4 regions of the Roseateles sp. DB2 genome follow, and region 3 is predicted to be linked to each of the others. Evidence: predicted binding sites of a transcription regulator. Region 3 holds the regulator's gene; each other region holds the start of a gene.
The links. Region 3 encodes FNR, which switches genes on or off when oxygen is low (the NO sensors DNR and NnrR bind a similar motif). Its sites were predicted from a motif close to TTGATNNNNATCAA; they were not measured.
Positions count from the first base shown of each region.

Region 1: ubiM (5-demethoxyubiquinol-8 5-hydroxylase UbiM) is a predicted target of FNR. The motif match lies at 3,957-3,970, and genes of this name have one in related genera.
Region 2: ubiU (ubiquinone anaerobic biosynthesis protein UbiU) is a predicted target of FNR. The motif match lies at 2,153-2,166, and genes of this name have one in related genera.
Region 4: ACS5PK_RS02010 (type IV pili methyl-accepting chemotaxis transducer N-terminal domain-containing protein) is a predicted target of FNR. The motif match lies at 1,685-1,698, and genes of this name have one in related genera.

Region 1 is NZ_JBPZGY010000001.1:359,584-365,456, forward strand. Features, by position in the region: gene ACS5PK_RS01550 (DUF1501 domain-containing protein) at 1-152, shown strand, start outside; gene ACS5PK_RS01555 (gamma-glutamyltransferase family protein) at 213-2,111, shown strand; gene ACS5PK_RS01560 (hypothetical protein) at 2,170-2,409, shown strand; gene ubiM (5-demethoxyubiquinol-8 5-hydroxylase UbiM) at 2,647-3,888, opposite strand; gene ACS5PK_RS01570 (disulfide bond formation protein B) at 4,083-4,598, opposite strand; gene ACS5PK_RS01575 (RidA family protein) at 4,598-5,065, opposite strand; gene ACS5PK_RS01580 (DNA internalization-related competence protein ComEC/Rec2) at 5,133-5,873, shown strand, end outside.
Region 2 is NZ_JBPZGY010000003.1:500,281-506,153, reverse strand. Features, by position in the region: gene ACS5PK_RS07325 (type IV pili methyl-accepting chemotaxis transducer N-terminal domain-containing protein) at 45-827, opposite strand; gene ACS5PK_RS07320 (DUF2789 domain-containing protein) at 1,007-1,237, opposite strand; gene ACS5PK_RS07315 (Crp/Fnr family transcriptional regulator) at 1,304-2,080, opposite strand; gene ubiU (ubiquinone anaerobic biosynthesis protein UbiU) at 2,303-3,310, shown strand; gene ACS5PK_RS07305 (U32 family peptidase) at 3,330-4,301, shown strand; gene ubiT (ubiquinone anaerobic biosynthesis accessory factor UbiT) at 4,314-4,790, shown strand; gene ipdC (indolepyruvate/phenylpyruvate decarboxylase) at 4,822-5,873, shown strand, end outside.
Region 3 is NZ_JBPZGY010000001.1:246,649-252,521, forward strand. Features, by position in the region: gene ccoO (cytochrome-c oxidase, cbb3-type subunit II) at 1-401, shown strand, start outside; gene ACS5PK_RS01000 (cbb3-type cytochrome oxidase subunit 3) at 413-592, shown strand; gene ccoP (cytochrome-c oxidase, cbb3-type subunit III) at 585-1,499, shown strand; gene ccoG (cytochrome c oxidase accessory protein CcoG) at 1,527-2,990, shown strand; gene ACS5PK_RS01015 (hypothetical protein) at 3,000-3,266, shown strand; gene ACS5PK_RS01020 (hypothetical protein) at 3,298-3,585, shown strand; gene fnr (fumarate/nitrate reduction transcriptional regulator Fnr) at 3,723-4,460, opposite strand; gene hemN (oxygen-independent coproporphyrinogen III oxidase) at 4,639-5,873, shown strand, end outside.
Region 4 is NZ_JBPZGY010000001.1:463,788-469,660, reverse strand. Features, by position in the region: gene ACS5PK_RS02010 (type IV pili methyl-accepting chemotaxis transducer N-terminal domain-containing protein) at 1-1,640, opposite strand, end outside; gene ACS5PK_RS02005 (hypothetical protein) at 1,751-1,963, opposite strand; gene gtfA (sucrose phosphorylase) at 2,057-3,544, opposite strand; gene ACS5PK_RS01995 (MFS transporter) at 3,620-4,975, opposite strand; gene ACS5PK_RS01990 (PfkB family carbohydrate kinase) at 4,972-5,873, opposite strand, start outside.

The DNA.
Region 1 (5,873 bases), 110 kb from region 3:
ACGTCGGCCAGGGACGCCTGCTGCCCACCACCTCGGTCGACCAGTTGGGCGCCACGCTGGCCACCTGGATGGGCGTCAGCGCTACCGACCTGCCCACCGTGCTGCCCCAGATCGGCAACTACACGCTCAGGGACCTGGGCTATTTCATTTGAGGATGGCGGCTCGGCGTGGCGGTCCTACACTGGCCGCCATCGCCGACACCCGAGCCTGCCATGATCCCAATCCGCCACCTCCTCGCCCGAACGCGTATCCACGTGGCGCTGCTGCTGGCCCTGGGGTCAGGTCTTGCGGCAGGCCTGACCGCCTGCGTGCACGCACCGGCCCAACTGACCGCCCCGGGGGCCCAGTCCGTCCAGCCAGGGCCGGCGCTCCGTCCAAATGAGCCGGTCCAGCAGGCCCAGCCCGAAAGCGAAAGCGGCTGGGAAGACAAGCCCGGCTGGCTGTTGCAGCGCGAGGGCGTTGCGGCCGCTCACCCCCTGGCGGTGGACGCTGGCGTGGCCATGCTGCGCAGGGGGGGGAATGCCCTGGACGCCGCCATCGCGGTGCAGATGGTCCTGACCCTGGTGGAGCCGCAAAGCAGCGGCATTGGCGGCGGTGCTTTCCTGATGCACTGGGATGGCCGGCGCCTGCGCGCCTTTGACGGGCGCGAGACCGCCCCTGCGGCGGCCGACGAGAACCTCTTCCTGCAAGCTGACGGCAAGCCCTTGAGTTTCATGCAGGCCGTGGTAGGCGGGCGCAGCGTGGGCACGCCAGGTCTGGTGCGCATGCTGGCCCAGGCCCATACGGCCGAGGGGCGCTTGCCGTGGGCGACACTCTTTGAGCCGGCCATACGCCTGAGCGAGCAGGGATTTCCCGTCAGCGCCCGCTTCCACAAGCTGCTGGCCGAGGATGAGTTCCTGCCCAAGGATCCGGTCGCAGCACGCTACTTCTACGACGCACAGGGCAGGCCCTGGCCCCGCGGCCATGTCCTGCGCAACCCGGCTTTGGCCGAGGTGTTCCGCCGCATGGCCCGCGAAGGAGCGGAGGCCTTCTATCGCGGCGGCATTGCCGAGGACATGGTCCGGCGCGTCAGCACCCATCCGGCCAATCCTGGCCGCCTGAGCCTCTCTGACCTGCAGGCTTACCGTCCCCGGGAGCGCGAACCCATGTGCTCCGAATGGCGCGGGCAGGGCCGCCAGCCCTGGCGTATCTGCGGCTTCCCGCCACCGTCCTCCGGCCACCTGACCATCATGCAGATGCTGGGCATGCTGCCGCCCGTGCCCGCCGCCCAGGCCCTGCAGTCGGGCAGGCCAGGCGCCGACTGGCTGCATCGCTACACCGAGATCGCTCGCCTGGCCTTCGCCGATCGCAACCAGTACATCGCCGACCCCGACTTCGTCCAGGCCCCTGGCGGCCGCTGGGAGACCCTCCTGGCGGCCGAGTACCTGCGCCAGCGGGCCAGCCTGGTGGGTGAGCGCAGCATGGGCCAGGCCCAGGCAGGCCAGCCTGGGCCTCAGCGCAGCGCCTATGCGCCCATGGCCGCCCAGCCCGAGTACGGCACCAGCCACATCAGCGTGGTGGACCGCGAGGGCCGCGCCGTGGCCATGACCACCACCATCGAGGCCGTCTTCGGCTCGCGGCTGATGAGCGACGGCGGCACGGGACTACCCGGTGGCTTCCTGCTCAACAACGAGCTGACCGACTTCTCCCTCGCTCCCCGTGACGCCCAAGGCCGGCCGGTGGCCAACCGTGTGGAGCCCGGCAAGCGTCCGCGCTCCAGCATGAGTCCCAGCCTGGTCTTTGATCCCCAGGACGGCCGGCTCATGATGAGCCTGGGCAGCCCGGGTGGGCAGGGCATCATCCATTACGTGGCCAAGAGCCTGATCGGCATGCAGGACTGGCAGTTGAACCTGCAGCAGGCCTTTGCCCTGCCCAACTTCGCCAGCTTCAACGGTCCCACCGTGCTGGAGGCCGGCCAGTTCCCACCTGAGACTGTGGAGGCACTGAAGGCCCGCGGCCACACCGTGCAGCAGCGCGACATGACCAGCGGCCTGCATGGCCTGCAGCGGCAGGGCTCGGGCTGGCTCGGCGCGGCAGATCCACGTCGTGAAGGGGTGGCCCGCGGGGAGTGACACCTCGCGGCGCGAGTCGATGGGTCAGTGGCTGTGGTGGCGGCAAGCCGTTTGCTGCGTGACGGCCGAGTTGCTGGTCCTGCAGGCGGTGACGCGCGCATGGACGGTAGCGGCGCTGGGCGCGAGCGCGCTGTTCGGTGGCCTCTCCGTGTGGCTGCGGCTGCGGCTGTGGCTGTGGCTGTGGCTGTGGCTGTGGCTGTGGCTGTGGCTGTGGCTGTGGCTGTGGCTGTGGCTGTGGCCGGCACTGGCGCTGGCCAGCAAGGACTGCAGTGCCCCTCAGGCCGGTGCGGACCACTAGGGCTTCCAGTGCTTCCAGGGGCGCCAGGGCCGCCTGCACTGCCAAGTCTGCTGCTATTGGCGGGATCCCGGGATCCCCGAGACTGTCAGGGTCGCTGGGCCTGCTGGGCCTGCCAGAACCGCCGGGGCAGCTGCGACTGCGTCCAGCGCCTGATGCCTGATGCCTGATGCCTGATGCCTGGTGCCTGGTGCCTGGTGCCTGGTGCCTGGTGCCTGCGTCCTGCGTCCTGCGATGCCCTCAACCCGCCAGCGCCCGGATCTGCCGCAGCAGCGAGGGCCCCTTGCCCGTCAGCTGCTGGCTGATCAGGGCCCTGAGCGGAGGCAGATGGGCGGCGCCCTGCAGCACGCCCTGGCGCAGGGCGCGGGCCAGGGGGCGTTCGTCGGTGAAGAGCTTCACCACGGCATTGGTGCCCAGGTAGATGGGCCGGGTGGCGCGGCGGTGCTCGCGCTCGAAACGCTCCAGGGCCACGGCATCACCCAGGTCGCAGCCGGCGCGGTGGCGTCGGGCCATTTGCAGCTCCTGGGCCAGGGTCTGCACGCCGTAGAGGCCGAAGTTGTAGCCATGGGCGGTGACCGGGTGCATGCCGACGGCGGCGTCGCCGATGAGGGCGAAGCGCCGTGCCACGAAGCGCCGCGCATAGGTGGCCACCAGCGGATAGAAATGACGCGGCCCGGCCAGGCGCAGGGTGCCCAGGCGGTGCTGGCTGTGGGCCTGCACCCAGTCCAGGAAGGCGCCGTCATCCAGGTCCAGCAGCCCCTGGGCCTCGTCGGCATTGACGGTCAGCACCAGGGAGGCCAGGTGCTCCTGCAGCGGCAGCCAAGCCATGGTGTGGCCGTGGTGGAAGCATTCCAGCGCGGTGTGCTGGTGCGGCAGCTCGTGATGCATGCGGCACAGGATGACGCTGCGGCCGAAGTCCAGCATGTCGGCGCCGATTCCTGCGAGGCGGCGGCTGGCAGAGAAGCGGCTGTCCGCCGCGATCAGCAGCGCGGCGCCGAGGCGCTCGCCGTCTGCCAGCACCACCTCGGCGGCACGCCCACCCTGGGCCAGCAGATTGAGCTTGTGCACGCGGGCGCCGCAGCGCAGGGTGATGCGGTCCTGGCGCTTTTGCACGCCCTGCCAGGCGATCTGGCGCAGCCAGTGGTTGGGCACCAGATGGCCCAGGCGGTCCGTCCCCTGGCCCTCGGGCGTGAAGCCCAGGAAGCGGGCGTCCTGGCCATTGAAGACCTGGGCGGCCTTGAGCGGCGAGATGGCCTCGGGGGGCAGGTCTTGCCAGGCGCCCAGCTGCTGCAGCACGCCCACGCCACGATGGGTCAGCGCGATCTCCCGGCCATCCTCCTGGGGCTGAGCGATGGTCTCCAGCGGCGCTTGCTCCAGCACCGTGGAGGCGATGCCGATGTCAGCCAGCGCCGCGGCCATGGACAGGCCGGCCGGACCGGCACCGATGATCAGGACGGAATCAGTATGAGGCGAGGTCTGCACGATTCGGATGGGCGCGAGGGCCGGCATTGAAGGCGCGAGCAGGGTAGCCGGCTGGGCCGGTGTGCGGCTTGATCCTGATCAGCGAGGGGTGCAAACAAAAAGCCCCGGCCGCGGATGAATGCGGGCGGGGCTTGATCGAGGGGCCAGGCCTGCGGGCACCACAGCCAGTGCCCATGCCTCCATCGAGGCCAGCTTCAGCGCTGTCGCAGCAAGGTGCGCAGGCTCCAGGCGGCGGCCAGGGCATGGGTCAGGTACAGCAGGCCGCTCCAGACTTCATAGGGAAGCCCCAGCAGCTTGTAGGCCGCGGCCTCGTTGCAGCCGGCCGTGGCCATGAAGACCGAGGGCAGGATCTCGTCCAAGTGCAGGGCCATCACAAGTTGGTCGGCGAAGGTCATGTTGCAACTGGCCGACTGCGCTGCCACCTCGTGCTGCCAGACCGCCGCCGCCAGTCCGGCCAGGGCCAGGCCGGCCACCAGCAGCAGGCTGCACGCGGTCAGCGCCCGGGCGCGGCTCAGGAGCTGGCCCTGCAGCCATCCCAGGCCGGCCGCGAGGCCCAGCAGCAGGAATACGCCGCGTTGCAGCACGCACCAGGGGCAGGGCCGCACGTCAAAGTAGTGCTGGGCCACCAGGGCCAGGGCCAGGGATGCCAGGCTGCTGAGGCTGATCAGGGCCAGCACCCGGCCTGGCCAGGGAGAGGGGCGCTGGAACATCAGGCCAGCACTTCGGCGACGAGATCGATCTCCACGCAGGCGCCCATGGGGTTCTGGGCAACGCCGAAGGCGCTGCGGGCATGCTTGCCGTTGTCACCGAAAACCTCGGCCAGCAACTCGGAGCAGCCGTTGGTGACCAGGTGCTGCTCGGTGAAGTCCGGCGCGCTGTTGACCAGGCTCGTGAGCTTGACGATGCGGACCTTGTGGAGGTCGCCCACAGCCGCGTGCAGGGTACCCATCAGGTCGATGGCGACATTGCGCGCGGCCTGCTTGCCGGCGGCGGTGTCCACGTCCTTGCCCAACTGGCCCACCCACACGGCGCCGTCCTTCTTGGCCAGATGGCCCGAGAGGAACAGCAGATTGCCGGAACGCACGAAGGGCACATAGGCTGCCACGGGCACGGCCAGCGGTGGCAGGGTGATGCCCAGGGCGTTCAGGCGGTCATACACAGAGTTGGGGGTGCTCATGTCGGCTCTCGGAGGGGATTGGTGAAAAACTGGCCGGCATCCTACACCCGCGACACAAACGCTGACCATGCTCATGCCCACCGCCTTCATGCTGGGCTGGCTGCTGGGGCTGGCAAGCCTGCACCAGCTGGCGCAGCTGCCGCCTTCGCCCTGGCCCTGGCTGATGCTGGCTGGGTGTGGCCTGCTGGCGCCGGCCCTGCTGCTGCGGCGCCTGCCTGTCGGCGGCCGGGTAGCCCTGCTGCTGGCGCTGGGCACGCTGGCCGGACTGGGCAGCGGCTGTCTGCGGGCCGAACAGCGCCTGCAGGCCCGCATGGGGCCGGCGCTGGAAGGGCAGGAGCTTGAGGTCCAGGCCGAGGTGATGGGCCTGCCGCAGGCCGTGCAGGGCTTCGCCGGCAATGCAGGCTGGCGCCTGGTGCTCGGCCTGGAGGCGCTCCCGGGTCAGGTCTTGCCCGCGGGGGTGCCTGAGCAGGTCCTGGCCCTGGGCTATCCGGTGGCCGGCCAGCCGCCCTGGCGCGCCTGTGAGCGCTGGCGGCTGCGGCTGCGTTTGCAGCGCTCGCCCGGCCTGGCCAACCCCCATGGCTTTGACCAGGCCTTGTGGATGCTGGAACAGGGCCTGCAGGCCCGGGCCCAGATCCGCCCAGGGCCTCAGCAGCGCCTGGCTGGCGCGACCTGGCATTGCCTGTCGCACTGGCGGGAGGCCTGGCGCGAGCGCCTGCAGGCACGGCTGGGGCATGGGGGGGCCTCGGGTCTGCTGACCGCCCTGAGCGTGGGAGACCAGTCCGCCATCCCCGCGCCGGACTGGCAGGTC
Region 2 (5,873 bases), on a different contig from region 3:
GCGTAGCAAGGTCGAGATTGACCTGGATGCCCCGGTTCCTGGACTCAGCCTTGACGAGCGTATTGCTGCGTGACCTCGTCCATGAGCTGCAGGATGCGCTCGCTGGTGGTGAACACCTCGCTGAGCGAGCGGGTGTCAGTGTTGCCCGGCTTGAGCGCGCGCAGCGCGGCATCAAAGAAGACGTACTGCTGATCCACCAGTTCCAACTCGCCTCGCAGCGCCTGGCCGGTCTCGGGTGCGGCCTTGAGGCTGGCCTGGGCGAGGACGAATTCCTCGCGGGCCTGGCCCAGCTGTTTGACCAGCCCCTCGCTCTGCACGCCCCATGCGGCTCCGAGATAGGTCGAGGCCATGCGCTGGCTGAGCATGCGCTGCCGCCCCGCCAGATTGACCAGCCGCCCGACGGTCTTGCCGGAGGCCTGCTCCAGAAGACCGGCGCCTTGCTGCGCCTGCGCCAGCACCTGCGTGGCAGCGGCGAGCACCGCCTCGGCGCCCTTGGGACTGGGACGATCACCGATCAGCAGCAGCTTGTAGGCGCTCCAACTGCCGTCCATCTGTTCGTAGACCTTGGCGACGGCGGGACTGTGGGCGAAAGCCCGCAACTCCACCAGATGCCGGTCGAACAGGGCCATGGAGTCGGACAGCACCTTCTCTGCCTGCTCGGAGCGGACCTTCTGTCCCAGCGCCATATAGGCCTTGGCACAGCGCTGGCTCAGCATGCGAAGGCGGCCGGCCTTGTTGATGGAGTCGGGCAGGTCCCGGACTTCGGCATGGGCATGGCCTGCCAACCACAGGGCAGGCACCCACAGAAGACACTGACGGCGGCGCATGAACTCCATCGCGAGACTCCCTGCCTCTGCTTGTCGAAGGACTCAGTCTAGGCACAGGCGAGCCGGGAATCCTTGATGCAGTTTGTCTTTTCGGGAGCCATGCGCAGGGCGACCAGGCAACGACCTGCGGGACGCCAACGCGCTGGGAGCCTGGTCAGGCCATGGGAAATCCGGCCACGTCAGCGCAGTGCCGCGTTGAGCTGGTCCACCAGCTCCGCCCAGTCGGCATCGGCCCGCAGCTCCTCGCGCAACAGCGCGGCCTGCGCTGCATTCCAGCAGGGAGCGTCCTCCAGGCGCAGCGTGTCCGGCAAGGGCGAATGGTTCAGGAGGAATGCCTCGATGCTGGCCGCGTCATTGGCCAGGCCCAGCTGGGCGAAGAGATCGGAAAATCGGTGCACGGGGGCTTGCATGGGCGGCTCCGGGAATTGGCCAGCCCAGAGCTTAGCGGCATCCAGCGCCCTGTCCCGCATCGCAGATCAGCAACGGCTTGCTGCAGCCCTGTCCTCGCAGCGGGGCCTGGCCTTCTGGCGCAGCAGGTCCGGAGCGAGGATCTGCAACTCGTAGCCCGCGCCGCTGATGCACTGTTCCTCCTCGAGCTGGCGCAGGCAGCGTGAGAAGGTTTCCGGAGTGATCGCCAGCTGCGAGGCCACGTACTTCTTGCGTTGGATGAAGCGCACGGTACTGCCTTGCCGGCGCCACATGTCCAGCAGCCATTCCGACACGCGCCCCAGCGCATCCAGGCTCTCGCGGCGAACAGCCTGGCGGGTCTGCTGCAGCTGCAGCTCAGCCAGTGCATCCACCACGGATTCCATGGCGGCGCGCCAGGCGGCCGGGTCCTCGACTGCCCATGCGTCGATCTGGCTGCGACTCATGCCCACGGCCAACACGTCCACCGCAGCCACGGCGCGCAAGTTATGCGCCTCGCGCAACCAGCAGGCTGCGCAGCCCATCCACTCGCCCGCCTCGGCCAGACGGAACTGGCGCCATTCGCCCTGGCTGTCGTGGTGCCCCAGACAGACACTGCCCTCCAGCAGCAGCCACATGGTCTCGCAGTGCTCGCCCTGCTCGAACAGCGGCTGACCGGCCGGCACTCGGCGCCATTGGCCGGCCTCGATGAGCACTTCACGCAGCGGCGCAGCCACGCGTTCGGAAATATGGGGCTGAGCCATCGCGGCGGCACGCCGGCGATGCGTCCTTTCCAGGGCGCCCTCGGGTGCTGGCGCCGCCGTCGATGCGTAGTCGATCGATCCCATGCGGGTCTCCTCGGAGTCGTGCCACTGAATCGTGCACAAGCCGCACTTTGCGGCGCCACTCAGCGTTCGGGTTTGAGCGGCGTCAACGCCACCCCCTTCTGGCTGATCAGCGATTCCCCCAGGCCCCTGCACCACCTGCATTTGCGCGGGCGCAAAACCACGCCCCAATAAGGTTCATACATTCTGCAACTTTAAGAACGCTGGGCTCCGCCCATTCCATTCATGAGCCTGAACAAACCAGAACTGGTGTGCCCGGCCGGCAGCCTGCGCGCCCTCCAGATGGCGGTGGATGCAGGCGCCGATGCTGTCTACCTGGGCCTCAAGGACGCTACCAACGCCCGCAACTTCGGCGGCCTCAACTTCGATCTGGAGCAGGTTCGCAGCGGCATTGCCTATGCGCATCAACGCGGCCGCAAGGTGCTGATGGCCCTCAACACTTACGGCCAATCGCAGGACCTGACCCCCTGGATCGCCGCGGTGGATTGTGCTGCGGAGCTTGGCGCCGACGCGCTGATCGTCGCCGACAGCGCCGTCCTGGCCTACGCGGCCAAGGCCCACCCAGCGCTGCGCCTGCACCTCTCCGTGCAGGCCTCGGCCACCAGCTACGAGGCCATCAATTTCTACCGCGAGCGCTACGGCATCCAGCGCGCCGTGCTGCCCCGCGTACTGACCCTGCAGCAGGTCCAGCACGTGATCCGCCACACCGAGGTGGAGATCGAGGTCTTCGGCTTCGGCAGCCTCTGCGTGATGGTGGAAGGCCGGTGCGCCCTGTCCTCCTATGCCACCGGCCAGTCGCCCAACACGCATGGGGTCTGCTCGCCCCCCTCGGCCGTCCAGTGGCAGGAACGCGGCGATGGCGTCGAGGCCCGCCTCAACGGCGTGCTGATCGACCACTACGCGGCCGACGAAGCCCGCGGCTATCCCACCCTGTGCAAAGGCCGATTCGACGTACAGGGCCGGCGCGACTACGCGCTGGAAGAGCCCACCAGCCTCAACACCCTGGCCCTGCTGCCGCAACTGATCGAGTCCGGTGTACGGGCCATCAAGATCGAGGGGCGCCAGCGCAGCCCGGCCTATGTGTCCCAGGTCAGCAAGGTCTGGCGCGAGGCCATCGACCGCGCCGCCTCCAGCGATCGATACACCGTCGCGCCCGCCTGGCAACAGGCCCTGTCGCATTGGGCCGAGGGCCAGCAAAGCACCCTGGGCGCCTTTGACCGGCCTTGGCGATGAAGCGCAGCGAGTACAGCCCATGACTGATACACACGCACCCACCCTCACCGTCGGCCCCCTGCAGTACTGGTGGCCGCGCCAGACGCTGATGCACTTCTACGCCGAGCTGGCCGACAGCCCTGCCCACACCCTCGTGCTGGGCGAGGTCACCTGCTCTCGCCGCAACGAGTTCTCCCTGGAGGACTGGCTGGCCCTCGCCCGGGAGCTTCAGCAGGCTGGCAAGCGCGTGCGCCTGGCCAGCATGCCGCTTTTGATGTCCGAGGCTGAATTGCGCGGCATGCGCCGCCTGGCCGAGGCGGCCCTCAACGCCGAAACGCCCATGGACTTCGAGGCCGGCGATGCTGCAGCGCTCCGAGTCTGGCACAGGCTCACCTGCGAGCAGACTGCCCTGGCGTGCCGCAGCCAGTTGGTGCTGGGCCCTCACATCAACGTCTACAACCGCCCCGCGCTGGAAGAGCTGGCCAGCCTGGGGGCAAGTATCTGGGTGCCGCCGGCCGAGCTGTCGCTCGCGGCCATCGCGCGCTGCAACCCGGCGCCAGGCGCGGTGCAGGCGCAGGGACGGGCCCTCAGCACGGAGCTCCTGGTCTTCGGCCGCATGACCCTGGCCTTCTCGGCCCGCTGCTTCACCGCGCGCCACCACCGCCTCAGCAAAGACCAGTGCGACTTCCGCTGCCGCGACGACGCCGACGGCCTGCTGCTGCGCACCAGCGAGGGCCAGCCCTTCCTGGCGCTCAACGGCATCCAGACACAGTCGGCCGGCCTGCAGTGCCTGATCCAGGCGCGGACGCAAGTCCTTGCCACCGGCGTGCAGGCCCTGCGCCTCTCGCCCTGCAGCGGCGATTTCGCCCGCGCGCTGGCCCTGTTCGATGCCGTCTACCGGCAGGCGGCCGATGCCGACCAGGCCCTGGCCGAACTGCAGACCCTGGACCTTCCCGGCACCCTGGTCCATGGATTTGCCCACCAGCAGCCAGGCATGCTGGCCCTGGTCTGAGAGGAGATCCTCATGCAAGCCCCCCTGCGCGATCCCGCTTCCCACCCTTCGGCCCCCGCAGGCCTGCACAAGATGCTGCTGGACCACGTCCGCGGCGTGGTGCGGCGCCTGCCGGTGGAGCCGCCTTCCTTCGTTGCCGCGCGCCTGCTGGACCAGTTCCTGCTGCCGCGCCTGGATGCCAGCCAGCGCCAGGGCCTGTCGCACAAGGCCATGGAGCTGGAGCTGTTGGAGCCTGGCATCCGGCTACGCCTGCTGCTGGGTGATGCCGGCTTCACCCTGGCCCCGCGCGAGGCGCCGGTGCTGCTGCGCATCCGCGCCCGCACGCCGGCCCTGTGGCGGCTGCTGCGCGGCGAGGAGGACGCCGACCGTCTCTTCTTCGACCGCGCCCTGGTCATGGAAGGCGACACCGAGTTCGGCCTGATGCTCAAGAACACCCTCGACGCCATTGGGCCCCTGCTGCCCGCCACCGCCTTCGGGCGTCCGCTTTGAAGCCCTGCCGCCCCATCTGTCGGAGCACGCCATGCATCTCACCCAAGTCCTGCTGCAGGCCCTGAAGGCGCGCGGCGCCACGGAGGTCTTCGGCATCCCCGGGGACTTCGCCCTGCCCCTTTTCCTGGAAATGCAGAGGGCCGAAGTACTGCCCTTGCATCCGCTGTCCCATGAGCCCGCGCTGGCATTCGCGGCGGACGCGGCCTCGCGCGCGCGAGGCGGTCTCGGCGTAGCCGCAGTCACCTATGGCGCAGGGGCACTCAACCTCGTCAACGGCGTCGCCAGCGCCTATGCGGAGCGCGTGCCGCTGGTGATCCTCTCCGGCGCCCCGGCAGCGCACGAGGCGGCCAGCGGGCTGTTGCTGCATCACCAGGTCAAGTCCCTGGATAGCCAGTGGCGCATCTTCCAGGAGATCACCGTGGACCAGGCCCGCCTGGACGACCCGCGCTCCGCACCTGCCCAGATCGCCCGCGTGCTGGACTCGGCCTTGCGCGAGGCCGGCCCGGTCTATCTGGAAATCCCGCGCGACATGCCCGCCCGCCCCTGCGAACCCGCGCCTGCCCCTCAGATGCGGCCTGTGGACGCCGAACGCCTGGCCGCCTGCGCCGACGAACTGCTGGCTCGCCTGCGCCAGGCCCGACATCCGCTGATGCTGGTGGGCGTGGAGATAAGGCGCTACGGCATCGAGGCGCAGGTGGCCGAGCTGGCGCGGCGCCTGGACATCCCGGTGGCTACCACGCTCATGGGCCGGGGCCTGCTGCACGACGCCGGTGTCCCCTTGCTCGGCACCTACCTGGGCCTGGCGGGGGACGCGGCGCTGACCGAGCAGGTCGAGAACTCGGACGGCCTGCTGCTGCTGGGCGCCATCCTCAGCGACACCAACTTCGCCGCCGCCCGCCGACCCATCGACTTCCGCCATGGCATCCGCGTCTGGCAGGGCCGGGTCGAGATGGGCCATCACAGCTACCACGACGTGCCCATCAAGGACCTGGTCGAAGCCCTGCTGCTGCGCCTGCTGACCCGGCCGCTGCGGCCCTCCGCGCCCCCCCATTCCCGGCCCTCGCCCGAGCTGCCCGGGCCTGA
Region 3 (5,873 bases):
ACTCGCAGATGATCCGCCCCTTCCGTGCCGAGACCCTGCGCTACGGCCACTACTCGGTGGCGGGTGAGTTCGTCTACGACCACCCCTTCCAGTGGGGCTCCAAGCGGACCGGTCCCGATCTGCACCGCGTGGGCGGGAAGTACAGCGATGAATGGCATCGCATCCACCTGAACAACCCGCGCGACCTGGTGCCCGAGTCCAATATGCCGGCCTACCCCTGGCTCACCAAGGCTCTGGTGGACCCGGCCGACATGGCGCCCAGGATGAAGGCCCTGCGCACGGTGGGCGTGCCCTACACCGATGACGAAATCGCCAAGGCTGGCGAGGACGTCAAGGGCAAGACCGAGATGGATGCCGTCGTCGCCTATCTGCAGGTGATGGGCACCGCCCTGAAGAAGTAAGGAGGCACCCCATGGACGTCAATGACCTCCGCATTGCCTTCACGCTGTTCTCCATGGTGATCTTCCTGGGCATCGTGTCCTGGGCCTTCTCCAAGCGGAACAAGCAATCCTTTGACGAGCTGGGCGGTCTGCCCCTGATGGACGATCAGGCCGCCGGCGCAATCTCCTCCCAAGGAGGCCGCAATGAGTGACTTTTTCTCCAGCGGCTGGTCGACCTTCGTCGCAGCTGCCACCATCCTCGGCCTGGTGCTGTGTCTGGTCCTGCTGATCATCGCCAGCCGCCGCCGCGTGATGGCCGATGACAACACGACGGGCCACGTCTGGGACGTGGACCTGCGTGAGATGAACAACCCGCTGCCGCGCTGGTGGATGGGCCTGTTCGTGATCACCGTGGTGTTCTCGGGCATCTATCTGGCCATGTACCCGGGCCTGGGCAGCAACGAGGGCAGCCTCAAGTGGTCCAGTGCTGGTCAGTACGAGGCGGAGCAGGCCAAGGCCCGCGCGGCCCTGGAAGGCGTGTACGCCAAGTACAAGTCCATGGACGCCGCCGCGCTGTCCAAGGATCCGTCGGCCATGGCCATTGGTGAGCGTCTGTTCGCCAACAACTGCGCCGGTTGTCATGGTTCCGATGCCAAGGGCTCCAAGGGCTTTCCCAACCTCACCGACAACGATTGGCTGTACGGCGGCGCGCACGAGACCATCGTGCAGACCATCAGCGGCGGTCGCAACGGCGTGATGCCCCCGATGGCCGCGGCAGTCGGTGGCCCCGAGGACGTCAAGAACGTGGCGAACTATGTGCTGAGCCTCTCCGGCAGCCCGCACAACTCGATCGCTGCCCAACTGGGCAAGGCCAAGTTCGGCGCCTGCGCCGCTTGCCACGGTCCTGATGGCAAGGGCAACCAGGCCATCGGTGCGCCCAACCTGACAGACAAGGTCTGGCTGCATGGCTGGGGTGAGGACGCTGTCATTGCCATGATCAACAACGGCAAGAACAACGTCATGCCGGCCCACGCCTCGCGCCTGAGCGCTGAGCAGGTCCATGTGCTGGGCGCCTATGTGTGGGGCCTGTCGCAGGGCACCGCCGTCGCCGCAAAGTAAGTTCCTTCGCAACAAGGATTGATCCCCATGAGCAGTAGCAGCGATACCCCCTCCGCAGCAGCGTCCAATGCCCTTGCGGGCGACGATGCCGCCCGTGAGATGGTGTCGCTCTACCAGGCTCAGAAGAAGATCTACCCCAAGGCCGTCAGCGGATGGTTCATCCGCTGGCGCTGGGCCTTGGTCTGGTTCACGCAGCTCCTGTTCTATGGGCTGCCCTGGCTGGAGTGGAACGCACGTCAGGCCGTCCTGTTCGATCTGGGCGCCCGTCGCTTCTACGTCTTCGGCCTGGTCCTGTATCCGCAGGACTTCATCTACCTCACGGCGCTGCTGCTGATCTCGGCATATGCGCTCTTTCTCTTCACCGCAGTCGCCGGTCGACTGTGGTGTGGCTATGCCTGCCCGCAGACGGTCTACACCGAGATCTTCATGTGGATCGAGCGCAAGTTCGAAGGTGACCGCGCAGCCCGCATGAAGCTGGATGCCGCGCCCTGGTCCCTGGCCAAGCTTGGCCGCAAGGGCGGCAAGCAACTGGCCTGGATTCTGCTGGCCGTCTGGACCGGCTTTACTTTCGTCGGCTACTTCACCCCCATCAAGGTCCTTGGGGCTGAGGTGGCAGCCCTGGGCCTGGGGCCCTGGGAACTGTTCTGGGTGCTGTTCTACGGCTTCGCGACCTACCTCTTTGCCGGCCACATGCGCGAGCAGGTCTGCAAGTACATGTGCCCATATGCGCGCTTCCAGAGCGCCATGTTCGACAAGGACACGCTGATCATCAGCTACGACGTCGAGCGCGGCGAGCCACGCGGCTCGCGTGGCCGCAAGATTGACATCAAGGCCGCTGGCCTGGGCTCCTGCATCGACTGCAATCTGTGCGTGCAGGTGTGCCCGACGGGCATCGACATCCGCAACGGCCTGCAGTACGAATGCATCGGCTGCGCGGCGTGCATCGACGTCTGCAATGGCGTGATGGACAAGATGGGCTATCCGCGCGGCCTCGTCCGCTATGACACACAGAACGGCCTCAGTGAGCACCTCAGCCGTACGCAGCTGATCCGCCGCATGTTCCGGCCGCGCGTGCTCATCTACTCCGGCATCCTGGTCCTGATCTGCGTAGCCCTGTTCTGGCACATGCTGACCCGCACGCCTTTCAAGGTCGACGTCGTGCGCGACCGCGCCTCGCTTGCGCGTCTGGTGGATGACGGCTACATCGAGAACGTCTACCGCTTGCAGGTCATGAATGCCACGGAGCAGACGCAGTCCTACACCATCACCGCGGACGGGCTGCAAGGCCTTGTGCTGACGCCGCCCCTGCGTCTGAGCGTCGGGCCTGCCGAGGCGCGCTGGGTGTCCGTGGCACTGCGTCTGCCGCCGCAGACGGCACAATCGGCGGGCGGTGGTGCCCACGAGATCCATTTCCGCATCGTCCGCGATGCCGTGGCTGGCGAAATGCCGAGCCAACTGGTCGAAAAATCCACCTTTGTGGTTCCCCGCTAGGAGCGAAACATGGCTGACATCCAATCTTCCTCACCCGCGCCGCGCGCCTGGTGGCACGAACGCATGATGTGGCTGGTGGTCGGCGGCCCTGCGGCGGTGGTCCTGGCCAGCTTCGTGACCCTGGGCATGGCAATCAAGCATCCGGACCCTGTGATCGAGACGCAGCAGCGTGTCTCTGCGGACAGCGCCGCGGACGGCCCGCAAGCCGCCGCCCTTGCTCCGGCCATCGCAGCCCGTAACCATGCCGCCACCGGCGGCCCAGCGAGCGGCAAGTAAGCCCTCGCAGTCCATCGTGGAGGAGACCGGGATGGGACTGATTGGTGAGAAACCGGGCCCCGCGCGCTGGGCCATGCACATACTCTGGCCGGCCTTCGTGATGGCAGGCGTGACCGAGGCGCTGGTCTTCGCCCTGGTCGACCCCATGGACCTGAGCTGGTTTGGCATGTCACCGGTGCAACTGAGCCGTGAGGCGGTCTACACCTTGAGCTTCCTGGCCTTCTGGCTGCTGATCAGCCTGGCCTCGGCGGTGACGATGCTGCTGGCCACGCTGCCGCCTGAATCTGGGCAGGGGCATCCGAGGCGCTGGCCGCAATGAGCGGTCGGCCGGACCGCTGCCCGAGGCGCAGGTCCACCGATCTGCCGCTGCTTGCCTCACTTGACAGGAGGCGGTAGCTCAGAAAGCACAAAGCCCGCCTTGCAGCGGGCTTTATGCTTGCAGGGAGGAGGGCGCCTTTAGCTGCAGTGCGCGGTGTTCACCAGCTTCTGCAGGCCGTCCTGGTTCAGGATGCGGATCTGGCGCTGCTTCACTTCCAGCAGGCCTTCGTCCTGGAACTTGGAGAAGGTGCGGCTGACTGTCTCCAGCTTGAGGCCCAGATAGCTGCCGATCTCTTCACGCGTCATGCGCAGTACCAGGGCCGAGGCGGAGAAGCCACGGGCCTGCAGGCGCTGGGTGAGGTTCAGCAGGAAGGCGGCCAGGCGTTCTTCGGCACGCATGGAGCCCAGCAGCAGCATCACGCCATGATCACGGACGATCTCGCGGCTCATGATCTTGTGGAACTGGTGCTGCAGGTCGGTGAACTCACGGGAGAGCTCCTCGAGCTGGCCATAGGGGATCACGCAGACCTGACTGTCTTCCAGGGCCACTGCATCGCAGGAATGGCGGTCATTGCTGATGCCGTCCAAACCCAGCAACTCGCCGGCCATCTGGAAGCCGGTGACTTGGTCTCGGCCATCTTCAGAGGAGACGCAGGTCTTGAAGAAGCCGGTACGGACGGCGTAGAGCGACTGGAAGGCATCGCCCGTGCGGAACAGGGTGTCCCCGCGGGATACATTGCGGCGCGTGGCCACCAGGCTGTCTAGCTGGTTCAGGTCCGACTCGGACAGCCCGACGGGCAGGCACAACTCGCGCAGATTGCAGCTGGAGCAGGCGACCTTGAAGGGCTCGATCTTGATCGGGGTCTGGGTATTCATAGGGCTCATTATGGGCTGGGACTGCCGGGGCGGCGAGGGATTGTCAATGGCCGCGACTGCTTCAGGGCAAAGCTAGGACATGACGCTCCTCAAGGCTGCAGCCATTGTTTACCCGGGCTCCTTGATCAATCTTGATACAGGTCAATCAGTGCTTGTGCAGGCTTGGCACAGTGGCGACATGGAAACCATCAACACTGCCGCCCTGCCGGGCATCACCGAGGATGTGCTGCGCCGCTTCGATGTGTCCGGTCCGCGCTACACGTCCTACCCGACGGCCGACCGATTCGTTGAAGCCTTCTCTGTCGAGCAGTACAAGCAGGCCCTGAACCAACGGGCTGACGGCGGGGTGGTGGGAGGCGGGGCGCCCCTGTCCCTCTACATCCACATTCCCTTCTGCGAGTCCGTCTGCTACTACTGTGCCTGCAACAAGGTCATCACCAAGCACCATGACCGGGCCGCAGAGTATCTGGAGGTTCTGGTCCAGGAAATGGACCTGACGGTGACGGAGCTGCGGCGAGCGCAGGCGATATCGCAATTGCATTTCGGTGGAGGCTCTCCGACCTTCCTCAGCGACGAGGAACTGACGGGGCTGATGGAGGCGATCAAGCAGCGCTTCAAGCTGGCGCCTGGCGCCGAGGTGTCGATCGAGGTCGACCCCCGCACCGTCACCGAGGCCCGCCTGAAGCACCTGCGCCAGCTGGGCTTCAATCGCCTGAGCTTTGGCGTCCAGGATTTCGACCCGGAAGTGCAGAAGGCCGTCCATCGGGTGCAGAGCTATGAGATGGTCGAGAGCCTGATGCAGCAGGCGCGCGCCCTGGGCTTCGAGTCCACCAATGTCGACCTGATCTATGGCCTGCCCCAGCAGACGCCGGAGAGCTTCCGACGCACCATCCAGCAGGTGGCGACGCTCAGGCCCGATCGCATCGCGCTGTACGGCTATGCCCACCTGCCCACGCGCTTCAAGCCGCAGCGACGCATCGATGCCAGCCAGTTGCCGGTTGCCGCCTCCAAGCTGACCATGCTGTCCACTGCCCTCAGCGGCTTCGTGGGGCATGGGTATTCCTACATCGGCATGGACCACTTCGCGCTGCCCAACGACTCGCTGGCAGTCGCCAAGCGTCAGGGGCGGCTGCATCGCAACTTCCAGGGCTACAGCACGCAGCCGGACTGTGACCTGATCGGCCTGGGCGTCTCAGCCATCGGCCGCGTGGGTGCCACGTACAGCCAGAACGCCAAGACGCTGCCCGAGTACTACGACGCCATCCGCCAGGGGCAACTGCCCATCCAGCGCGGCCTTGCGCTGACCCGCGATGACCTGGTGCGCCGGGCCATGATCATGGCGCTGATGTGCCAGGGCCGCGTGGAGTTCGAGTCCATCGAGCTGGCCCACCTGATCAAGGTGCGTGAGTACTT
Region 4 (5,873 bases), 220 kb from region 3:
GCGCCCGCGTGCTTGCGCACATTTGACAGAGCTTCCTGCACCACATGAAGCACCTGGATCTGCTCATCCGGCGGCAGCGGCACCCCATTGCCATGCAGGATGAGTTGCGCCTGAATGCCACTCTGCAGCTCAAACTTGGACAGCGTGGTGCGCAAGGCATGCTCGATGTCCTCGTGGCCAGGCCGGGTGCGGAAATGCAGCAGCAGCTCGCGCACATCGGCATAGCTTTCGCGCACGCCGGCATCGATCTCACCCAGCGCAGCCTCCACATCGGCCTGACGCTGCTTGAGCAGGCCGCTGCGCAGCAGCTGGACCTGGATCTTGAGGAAGGCCAGGGACTGGGCGATGGAATCATGCAGCTCCTGCGCCAGCAGGTTGCGCTCCTCGCTGATGGCCATCTCACGGTCCCGCGCCGCCAGGCGCAGGTTGTCCAGCAGAGTCCCAAAATGGCCCACCAGCGCGTCCAGCAGCTGGGACTCGCTTTCGCTGGGTCGCTTTTCCCCATAGAAGAAGAGTTCGACCTCGCCCAGGGTGCGCTGACCGCTGCGCATGGGCAAGGCGATCACCGTCTGATAGCCGGCTTGCTCGCAGAAACCCAGAGCCTGCCTGCCCAACTGGCGGATGGGGATGACGCGCGCGCCGGTCTGCGTCTGCAGGTGCTCGCCGCAAGCGCAATCGCCCAGGTGCACGCAGCGCTCCGCCTCGCTCATGCGCTGCGGCAGGCGGGTCTGGCCCAGCAGCAGCAGGCGATCGCCGTCTTCATTGGCCAGGCGCACGGCGGCGGCATCCGCGCCGGCAACCCGTGCGATCTTGACCGCGAAGTCATTGGCCAACTGGGCACGGTCGTCACTGCCGTGGCTGGCCATCAGGGCCACGTCGTACAGCGCGGCCAGGCGCTCGTTCTGCCGAGCCAGGCTGGCGGTCTTTTCCGCCACCTTGGCCTCCAGGCCCTGGTAGGAGCGCTGCAGGGCATCGGCCATGGTGTTGAAGCCCTGGGCCAGGGAGGCGAACTCCTCCACCGAGTTGCGCTCATCGATGCGCGGCGAGAAGTCCCGGGCAGCCATGGTGGCCAGGCCGTCCCGCAGGCGCTGCAGGGGCCGCACAATCCACACCAGGGTGCCCGAGACGAAGACCACCGAGGCCCCCACCACCAGCACCACCAGGCCGAAGCACATGCCGCCCAGCATGGCCGTGCGCGTGGAGATGGTGCGCTCGATGGCAGAGACAAAGCTGTCCACCGTGCCAACGAACTGCTCAGACTGGAGATGCAACAGCGCGCCACCGCCGGGCTTGAGCAACTGGGCGCGCAGGGGCAGCCAGGCCGCGGCCACCTCGCCGAAGCGGTCGATGCAGGCCTTGTTGTCGGGAATGAAGAGGGGACGGCTGGGATCGCCCTGGCGCAGGTTGGCAATCATGTCGTCGAAGGTCTCGACGCCGCGCTTGACTTCGGTCAGCTCGCCGCGCTCATGCGCCAGCGCGAGCCGGTAGGTCATCATGCGCATGCGCCCGGCCTCGTTGATGGCGCCAGCCCCCCCCTCCAACTGCCAGGACACCCACAGCGTGAAGGCGATGGCCGCCAGGGCCACCATGAGGAAGGTGGTCTGGATAAGGGCGAGCTTGCCCGCCAGGCTACGAAGCAAGGTGCGCATCCCGCGCACGATAGGAGCCCAGTCTTCCGGCCAGCTTGACCAATGTCAAACGAAGGCCAGGAGCGGGCCTGAGAAGGGTCCGCCCTGCCCCTTGTCCGCGCTTACTGGGATGCCGCCGAGGCGGGCGCGCTGGCTGCCACGGGTGCGGAGGCTGCCGCAGGGGCCGATGCGGCCAGGGCGGAGGCCGCCGGCTCGGCGTGGCCAGCGCCGACGTCGTGCTTCTCGCCGCTCATGTCGATGTCACCACCGCTCTTCATCAGGATGAACAGGGCCAGCGCAGCAAAGAGCACGAAGCCGACGACGAGTTTCCACATGGTTGATCCACCCAGTTTGTAAACGATGGGGGGATTCTGGCGACCTTCCCTGACAGCTGGCTGAGCGGCATGCCCGCCACAGACTGCATCGGTTCAGCCCAGCTGCAGGTCCAGTGACGGCACCCCATCCTGCTCGAAGCGCAAGGTGTGCGCCAGGCTGGCGAAGTCCAGCGCCAGCTGGGCCGAAGCACCGGGGGCCTGCCAGCGCAGACGCAGGCCGGTGGCGCCCTGAGCCTGCACCTCGAAGGTCCCGTTGAAGGCAGGATGGCCGTTGCGCAGGCGGATGAGCTGCAGCAACTGCTGCACCACCGGCTGCTGGCACTGGGCCGCGATCTCCTCGGGCGTGTAGCGGTGGCGGTTGATGTCACGGCCAACGCCGCTGCGCTCCAGCAGCGCCATGTCGTTGAGGCCGGCCAGCAAGCCCACGTAGTAGACCTGGGGCACGCCGGGCAGGAAGAACTGCAGGGCGCGGGCCAGCAGATAGCGGCGTTCGTCGCGGCCCATGGCGTCGAAGAAACTGCAGTTGACCTGGTAGAGGTCCAGGTTGGAGGCCGCCGCGCCGGTGGCCTGGCGGCTCTGGCCACCGCTGGCCTCGTGGATGCGCTCCACCAGGGCGTCCAGCTCCTCGGGCGGCACCAGACCCGGCGAGCCCTGGCGGTCCGTAGCATCGGCACCGATGTCGATGATGCCGATGCCATCATGCGTGTCCAGCACCGTCAGCGCATTCGTCGGCCGCATGCCTATCCAGCGCAGCAGCGGCCCGGCCGTGCCGAAGGCGAAGGCATGCAGCACCAGGGGCGGCAGCGCGAAGTCATAGACCCAGTCCACCTGCCGCGCGATCTCGATCTGGCGCTGGTAGTAGGCATGGATCTCCACCAGCACCTCCAGGCCCAGGGCTCGCGCACGGGCGCTGAACTCGGCGATGAAGGCGAAGGTCTCCGGCATCATGAAGCAGGACTCGCCCGCCTTCTTGATCGCATAGCCCGCCGCGTCCAGGCGGGTCATGCGCACGCCGCTGTCGGCCAGGCGCTGCAGGATGCCGTCCAGGTAGGCCTGACCCTGCGGATGCTGTACATCGATGTCCAGCTGCTGGGGCGTGAAGGTGGTCCAGAGAATGCGCTTCTCGCCAGTGCGCAGCGTGGCCGTGGTCAGCGGCAGGCCCGGGCGCGGCCGGTAGACCTTCAGCAGCTGCTGCTCCGTCACCCCATTCGGGAAGACGGCATCCAGCGTGAGGAAAAGTCCCGCATACGGCGAGTTCTCGCCCTGGGCAGAGTAGTCCTGGAACTGCGGCGAATCGGCGGAGATGTGGTTGACGATGACGTCGGCCATCACGTCCAGCTCGCGGGACAGGGCACGCACGTCCTCCCAGTCACCCAGGCGCGGGTCCACGCGGGTGTGGTCGATGGGGTCGAAGCCGGCGTCCGCCCCGTCTATGGGGAAGAAGAAGGGCAGCAGGTGCACGCCGCCGAACAGCCCTGCCAGCGGGCCCTGGCCCTGGCTGGCCAGCATCTGGCGCAGCTGCGGCAGGCCGCCTCCGCCCAGGCGATCGACGTAGGTGATGAGTTGGACTTGGTTCTTCATGGGTACTGCATTCCCTGCGGCAGGGCCGCATGAGACAGGAAAGGATTCATTGCAGGCCGGATGGCCTGCATAGGGTCAGGTCTTGATAGCCGACGGCGCCTGAGGCCGCGAGGTCCGCACGCGCAGCACGGCCAGCGCAGCGCCCAGCAGCAGCACGCCGGCCAGGCGGATCACGTTCTCGGGCCGCCCCTGCAGCCAGGGGCCGTAGATCAGGGGCAGGGTCAGCATCTGGATCAGCATGGGGATCACGATGAACATATTGAAGATGCCCATGTAGACCCCGGCCCGCTCCGGCGGGATGCTGCCCGCCAGCAGCACATAAGGGTTGCCCATGATGCTGGCCCAGGCCAGGCCCAGGCCCAGCATGGGGATGAAGAGCAGGGCCTTGCTGTGCAGCTCAGGCAGGGCCAGCAGCCCCAGCCCGGCCAGGCTCAGGCACACGGCATGCACCCGCTGGGCACCGAAGCGCCGCGTGAAGGGCAGCATGGCGAAGGCCGAGAGGAAGGCAACGAAGTTGTAGAAGCCGCCGATCTGCCCGTTGACCAGGCCCGCGTCGCGGAAGCCCTGGGCGCTGGCGTCACTGGTGCCGAACAGGGTCTGGGCCAGGGCCGGCACGATGTAGATCCAATAGCACATCATGGCGTACCACTGCAGCAGCTTCATCCACCAGAGCTGGCGCATGGTCTCGGGCATGTCCTTCAGCGCGGTCCAGATCTCGGCCAGCGTGGCCACCAGCCCGCGGGGCCGAGCGCGCAGCGCAGCTTGCTCGGCCTCGCTCAGGGGTAGCTCGGGCACGCGGCGCACGGACCACCACACCGTCGTGAAGGACAGGGCCGCGCCGATCAGGAAGGCCAGCACGGTGACCTGAGGGATGCCGCTGGCATTGAGCGCATTGGCGTCCATGCCGCACCAGACCATGATCGAGGGCGAGAGATAGGCGAGGGTCTGCGCCAGCCCCGTGAAGGCGCTCTGGCTGAGGAAGCCCTGCGCGTGCTGGCTTTCGTCCAGCCGGTCGCTGACATAGGCGCGGTAGGGCTCCATGGTGACGTTGTTGGCGGCGTCCAGGATCCACAGCAGGCCCGCGGCGAACCACAGCGTGGGGCTCATGGGCATCAGCAGCAGGCCCAGGCTGCACAGCAGTGCCCCAATCAGGAAATAGGGCGTGCGGCGGCCCCAGCGGCTGACCGTGCGGTCGCTCATCGCGCCGATCAGGGGCTGCACCAGCAGGCCGGTCAGCGGGCCGGCCAGCCACAGCAGCGGCAGGCTGGCCTCGTCGGCCCCCAGGTACTTGTAGATAGGGCTCATATTGCTCTGCTGCAGCCCGAAGCTGAACTGGATGCCGAAGAATCCGATGTTCATGTTCAGGATCTGCCACAGATTCAGGCGCGGCTTGCCGCTGGCCGTGGGTCCGGGGATGTGGGCTGCATTCATGCGACAAGGAGTCCGGCGTGGCCCAGGGCTTGGCGCCAGGGCTGGAAGAATGAATCGGCCTGCGGCAGGGGTCCGCGCTGGCCGCAGATCGCGGCCGCATAGCCATTGGCCAGTTCCATCGCCCGGGCCAGGGGCACCGACCGCAGATGGGCCGCCAGCACCATGGCGCTGAAGGCATCGCCCGCGCCGACGGTGTCGATCAGGGTCAGGTCTTGCCTCCCCGGCCCCTCGGCAAGGACCTCGCCGTCAGCGTCGAAGCAGGCATAGCCGGCAGCGCCGCGGGTCAGGACCAGGCGCTGCACGCCGAAGCGGCGCAGCAGGGTCGCCACCGGCCGCTGCAGCTGCGCAGCGGGCTGCAGTGGATCCAGGGGGCCAGCACCGAACCAGCGCTGCAGTTGCAGCAGCTCGGCATCGTTGAGTTTGAGCCAGTCGGCCTGCGCCAGGCTGTCCGCCACGAGGCTCTCCATGACCTCGGCCTGCATGCAGCCTTCCCGCAGATTGAGATCCAGGTAGCGCAGGCAGCCCCCGGCCTGGGCCGAGCGCAGCAGGCTCTGGATGGCCGTCCGCGAAGGCAGGATGCGCTGCGCCAGGCTGCCAAAGTACAGCACGGCCGGCGCCTCGCTCTCCATCAGCGCCTGCGCGGGCGCTTCGTCCAGGTGGTCCCAGGCCGCATCGGGATGGATGACAAAGGCATGGGCGCCGCCCTCCTCCACCACGGATACCCGCCCCGTGGCGTGACGGGCGTCGAACTGCAGGCCCTGCTCGTCCAGACCAAAGCGGCGCATGCTGGCCAGCACCAGCCGGGCGCCGGCATCGGCCCCGCTGGCACCGGCGCCCTGCCCCTGGCGCTGCTGGAGCCCGAGCCGGGACACCAGCAGGGCCGGCAGCCCCAGCGCGG